Regions from separate parts of the Desulfoplanes sp. genome, predicted to be linked through region 1. Evidence: predicted binding sites of a transcription regulator. Region 1 holds the regulator's gene; the other holds the start of a gene.

Evidence for each region. The regulator sigma-54, encoded in region 1, starts transcription at its own class of promoters, with help from an activator protein. The targets are predictions, from matches to a motif close to CTGGCACGGNNNNTGCTT.
Region 2: ACY692_RS01035 (flagellar hook protein FlgE) is a predicted target of sigma-54. The motif match lies at 1,691-1,708, and genes of this name have one in related genera.

What each region holds. Positions count from the first base shown of each region.
Region 1 is NZ_JBUDSQ010000028.1:6,318-9,451, reverse strand. It holds gene rapZ (RNase adapter RapZ) at 1-40, opposite strand, end outside; gene ACY692_RS07970 (PTS sugar transporter subunit IIA) at 46-495, opposite strand; gene hpf (ribosome hibernation-promoting factor, HPF/YfiA family) at 499-1,041, opposite strand; gene rpoN (RNA polymerase factor sigma-54) at 1,156-2,601, opposite strand; gene lptB (LPS export ABC transporter ATP-binding protein) at 2,750-3,134, opposite strand, start outside.
Region 2 is NZ_JBUDSQ010000002.1:67,708-70,841, forward strand. It holds gene ACY692_RS01035 (flagellar hook protein FlgE) at 1-1,629, opposite strand, end outside; gene ACY692_RS01040 (hypothetical protein) at 1,766-2,506, opposite strand; gene ACY692_RS01045 (hypothetical protein) at 2,717-2,965, opposite strand; gene ACY692_RS01050 (VanZ family protein) at 2,968-3,134, opposite strand, start outside.

The DNA of each region.
Region 1 (3,134 bases):
GGCCGGTCAAAATGACGACGGGTGGATGTGCTGGGGTCACGATTGCTAGGCCTCGTTTAGAAGATTGCACAGAGTCGTTCGGTCCGGCGCTTCGAGAAATGCTTGGCGGAAAGAGACATCCTGGAGGAGACGGGAGATATGGGCCAATATCCGCAAGTGCATTCCGGCTATATTTTCAGGGGCGAGCACCAGAAAGAAAATCCGACATGGTTTATGATCAAGCGCCTTGAAGTCGAGCCCGTCGAGAGATCGGCCCACGACAAGTCCCACCTCCTGTATGGATTCGAGTTTGCCATGCGGGATGGCGATACCATCGCCGATGCCGGTGGTCCCGAGCGCTTCCCTATCAAGGAGCACTCCCAATATTTTTTCTTGATCAATATTGGGCCATTTTGCCTTGAGTGGCGTAATAAGTTCGGCCAGGACCTCCTTCTTGGTCCTGGCCTGTAAGTCATTGATTACACATCCATCATCGAGAAAATCTGCAAGTTTCATGTATCAAATCCCAGGATCAATGAGACCAAAATCTCCGTTTTTACGGTGATAGATTACATTGACCCGTTCGGTTTCGGCGTTGAGAAAAACCAAAAATTTATCTTCAAGATTATCGAGCTGCATGGCCGCCTCATCGACCCCCATGGGTTTTGGGGAGAAACGGTCTGAACGTACTATGGTCGGTGATTGGCCTTTGAATCCGGATTCCTCGGAAAAACTTATGACATCGAAACGGCCCCCTCTTGCCTTTTTTCGGTTCTTCTTATTCTTGTCACGGAGACGACGGACCTGGGACTCCAACTTGTCGAGCAGCAAGTCCACGGTCGAATACATGTCCTCGCTCTCTTCATTAGCGGACAAACGGAGGTTGTCACCGGTGAGGACAACATCTGCCCGATGACGGAATTTTTCCACTTCAAGATTCACCTGCAAATCCGTATTTTCCGGGTTCGGTACATATTTGGCAATCTTGCCAAAACGTCCCTTGGCGTACTCACGGAGATGGTTTGATGGCTCAAAATTCTTGAAGTTGAAATTCATATTCATAGAATACCTCCTGGATAAAGGTGGGCACACGACTTAAACGCATACATTCCGGAACGAATATCTAAAACGTTCCATCGACTCCCAGGTTTTATCTCCCTAATGTAAAACACGGTGTTAAAAAAATTTTTTTCGTCTGGAAGATGATTCAATGTTCAGGGCAGAACGGTACTTGGCGACGGTCCTGCGGGCGATATTCACTTCCAAGATATCTTTGAGCATATGGGATATTTTTTCATCACTATAGGGCTTTTTTGGATCTTCCCCTTCAATGATCTTCTTGATAGCCACCTTGACACTCTCTGAACCAACCTGTGTCCCATCATCAAGATCAAGGGCACTATTGAAAAAATATTTCAGCTCGAAAATACCATGGGGGGTGGCCAGATATTTGTTCGTGGTGATTCTGCTGACTGTAGATTCATGCATGTCGATATCTGAAGCCACATCCTTGAGGATGAGTGGATTGAGTCGAGTGGCACCATATTCAAAAAAATCGTGCTGGAAGCGGACAATACTCTCGACAACCTTGTACAACGTACGTTGTCGCTGTTGTAGGCTTTTCATCAACCACTGGGCCGCGCGCATCTTTTCATGCAAATAGGAGGAATCTTCCTTGTTCGTCTTGGTCTGCATCGTTTCCATGTAGAACGGATTGAGTTGCAGCTTGGGCAATCCATCGTCGTTCAAGACAATGATGAAGTCATCATCGTATTTATACACATATGCATCTGGACTGACATAGACAGAGGTAGACGTTCCATAACTGGCACCGGGCAAAGGATCGAGGGAGGTGATGATGTCCAGATACTCCTTGAGATCATCCTTGGACAGTTTGAATTTTCGCAGAAGAGGCTTATACCGTCTCTGTTCGATATCCTCGAGATGTTCGGAAATCAACGTCCGAAGGATGGGATCCTCATCCCCCACGGCATCAAGCTGGATGAGCAAACACTCTTTGGCCGTGCGGGCAGCGATGCCGATCGGATCGAACATCTGCATCGTGTGGAGAACCCCGGCAACCGCTTCTTCGGCGACCTGGAGTTCGGAAGCGACATCTTCTACACTGGACGCAAAATAACCGGAGGACGTCAGGTTATTGATGATCGATTCGCCGATGCGGCATTCCTCTGCGTTCGCGTCCGACAGGTGGAGCTGCCAAAGTAGATGCCCCTCCAGGGAGGGCTTGGCGGAGACACGGCCTTCGTATGAGCTGATCTCTTCTAGTGATTCGCTTTCATGGCCCTGAACCTGTCTGGTGGTGCTTGAAAAATCCCCGAGATAGTCTTCCCATTCGGCGTTTTTCAAAAAATCCTTTTCTTCGGTTGCAAACTCTTTTTTTTCCTCCTGCCCATTGTCTTCCTTTTCGGGGGGTTTTTCTTCCTCTCCTTTGCTCTGGTCTGGAACCTGCTCATCAAGCATTGGGTTTTCCAGCAATTCTTCCTGGACCACGTCCAAAAGCTCAACCCGGGAAAGTTGCAAAAGTTTGATCGCTTGCTGCAACTGCGGGGTCATGACCAGCTGCTGCGTGAGCTTGAGATTTTGTCGTAATTCCAGTGCCATAGTTATTCTCTTCTTTGGGAAAGCCGCCTGTGTTTGCACATACTGTTTCCGAAAAGGATTTCCAAATTATTTCAACGAACTATAGTTGATTATACCAATCTTTGATCATAAATTCCTTGTGCCACAGAAGTCAGCCTCTGGCAACGATCTAAAGCCTGAAATCTTCACCGAGATAAATTTGCCGGGCCTTGGGATCATCGACTATCGTATCCGGAGTACCTTCCAAAATAATCCGGCCCCGGTAAACGAGGGATGCCCTATCGCAAATAGTTAGTGTTTCCCGGACGTTATGATCAGATATGAGCACACCGATCCCCATTTTGCGCAAAGAATGTACAATCTGCTGGATATCCTCAACGGCCAGGGGATCAATGCCGGCAAAGGGTTCGTCCAGGAGCATGAATTTAGGATCCTGGATCAAGGCCCGGGCTATTTCAAGCCTTCTGCGCTCCCCTCCTGACAAAAATGCGGCCTTCTGGTCTGCCAAACGGGTTATACCCAGTTGGTCCAATAGACGGTCCGCCCTTTCTGTC
Region 2 (3,134 bases), on a different contig from region 1:
TATCTCGTCGCTGGTGGAGACGACCTTGCTGTTGGCCTGGAACCCCTTTTGGGTCATGATCATGTCGACGAACTCCGTGGCCATGTCCACGTTGGATTGTTCCAGGGACTGGGAGGCAATGGGCTCGATCCCGCCGAGCCCCGTTCCCTCTATCCCGAACCGCTCATTGCCCCCACCGGCAAGACCAAAGAGCATTCCGCCGCACCCCGGGGTTTCCGAGAACAGGTTGCCCCCTTCGCGGTGCAATCCGAACCGGTTGGGACAATCGGCCACCGCCAGGGCAAAGAGATTCCGGATCTGACCGTTGGAATACTGGGCGTTCAGGACCCCATCCCGGTCCACGGAGACCGATTGGAGGATCCCTTCGGGATACCCGTTCTGGTCCCGGTACAGGGTGGCCGACCCCGCATCGAAACTTGTCGAGGCATTGGCGAGTCGCTCAGAATCATTGAACATATTCAACTGCTGCAGGGCCGTAGTCGGATCGGTGGAAATATCCGCCGCCGTCACATTCGGGTCCGCAGGCTGGGGCATTCTGTCCGCCACACCGAAATCGATCCCAATATTCCCCCCGCTGCCGTCCCCGCCGGCAAATTGGGGGGTCAACAAAAAATGTCCTTGCTCGGAAACATCCGCCTGGGTCCAATGAGCCAGGTCACCGAGGCCACTTTCCGGCGCAGGGGTGAATGCGGATTGGTTGACCAACTCCCCCGACCCGCTGAAGGTCAGGGTCCCGGTCATGAGCACCCCGGCCTTGCCACTGCCCTGCGCGGCAGGACGTCCATCCTCCGCCGGATCCGTAGCGACCACATACTCCCACATACGCGTTCCCCCAAGTACATCTGCGTCCGCATGGGAGTACACGGGATCAAAATAGGCCTCCACGGTGTGCGCCGTCCCGGCCTGGTCGTAGACGGTGAGTGGGGTGGAATAGGTATAGGAACCGGACGCCAGAGGGGTCTCGTTGCCGGCGTCCCATGCAGAGAACATGGCAAAGGCGGGACTCGTGGATGCGGGCTGGCCATCGGCCGCGTTCACTGCCTGAGAATCCAGGTTGACCATCATTTCTACCCGAGTAGTCCGCTCGGGCAGGGAAACGAACCCACTCTCCTGGCCCGTGTTGCTGGTCAGCCGAACATCGGTCATGGACGAAAAATCAATGGTTTCCTGGACACTCTGGTCGACGGCACCGGCCTGGGCGACCACACTCGGGTCCCGGTGGGTATCAATGGCGTATCCCTGGACCACCCCGCCCCCCGGATCCTTGAGATAGCCCTGTTCATCAAACCGGAACGCACCGCTGCGGGTATACGCATAGTCATTCTCTTCCCCGGACGAGAGAACGAAAAATCCGTTCCCGCCCAAGGCCAGATCCGTTGATTCGCTCCCGGGGCCAAGACTACCCGGGGAAAAATCGACCAACACATCCGAGAGTTGAACCCCCTTGCCCACTTCGGCCACCCCACTGCCGGTGACGACAGCATCATTCATGACATCGGCAAAATGGACCGAATCCCTTTTGTACCCGGTCGTGCTCACGTTGGAGATGTTGTTGCCGATAACGGACATGCCCTGCCCAAAGGCCTGGAGGCCGGACGCCGCTGTATACATGCTACCAAAGGCTGCCATGCTCGATGCTCCTTGCGATCGTGGGAAAAATATTCCGGGACCACCCGGTTCTTCTATACAAAAGCACAATCGATGCCAAAAAAAAATCCCGGGGATATGGATCCCCGGGACAAGACCGTCAGCCCCCAAAAAGTGGCTACTGGCCGGCTTTGGTTTTCCCCATATCCTCGGGTGAATCCAGCAGGGGCAGGACATAGGTCTCGAGTTCCTTCCCCGCCCGGACGGTGATGGACATCCTGTCGACCCCCTTGTTCCCGGGCAGATAGACATAGCCCATGCGTGTATACGACGGCGGGATCGGTGACTCTTTCCATGCATATTGGTTCAATTCCTGCCTGATGGTCCGCTGCAGCTTGGCCTCGGCCTCGGGTAGCGAACCGGCCGCAAAGGCGGCTCCACCGACGGCTGCGCCCATACCCGCCCCGGCGAGTACATTGTCTCCGGTGAACATGGAGATGATCGCCCCGAGTCCTCCCCCCAGAGCCGCTCCCAATCCACCGGATTTAAGGGCATTCTTTGCCGTCTGCGTAAAGGTTTCCGAGGCAAAGACAAGCCGGACGGCCTCATCCGTGGAATAGGCCAGATAATCACCGTCCCCGCCCAGTCCACGGATCTCCTCGACCAGGACCCTGGGCCGTAGCTGCCCTATATTCTTGAACACCAGGAAGACCGGTTCGAGATCCGCCTTGCTGTAATCAAGCCCCTGTCCGGAATAGACATAACGGATGGCCGCGATGTCCCACTGCGGGGTCTTGACCGCATCATCGACCTGGGAAGGATCCACAACCTTGCGCGGCTGAGGAAGGGGGTTGGTAGGGGCACAGGCAAAAACCGGGACCAGCAAAAAAAACAACAAGGCAAGCAACCTGGATTTCATATGAATTCTCTCCTGTTGTGCGTGGGTAGCCCCATACGCGCATGGGCGGGCCCAGGCGGGGATACAAAACCCTGCCATACGGCACGGACGCATAAAATGACCTCCCGGGACCGTAGCCGACGAGCAAGGGCGATGGCAAGATAGCGTTGAAGGATCCGGGGGGAACAAAGAATGCGGTGTGGCCCTGGACAGTCCCCTGTCCGATGGAGCCTATGACGTTCTCGCCTCTTTCCAGCGGGACACCGGGGCGGCATGGACAATGCCCCGGTCATCAATCGTGACCACCCCTTGCAGCTCGAGCTCCTGTAAACTCTTTTCGAGCATCTCTCCACTGGAATTCCATTTGGTCAAAAGGGTCTGCCTGGTCACGCTCTCCCCGGATTCCTCGAAGTGATCGAGAAGGATGTACAGGGAAACGGCCTCCACGGACAGCCCCAGTTCAAAAATCCTGTTTTCCATAGTCAACGCAAACCTCTGCACGATATTTTTTTAAAAATCCTCACCGCTCCACCCAAAAACACCCCGACCCCGTTGGCCAGAGCATCCGCCGTCTCCCCGGACCGTCCGATATCCATCAAATGTTGGGCGATCTCGAGGATGATTCCAAGTAGCACCAAAAAGGCGCAAA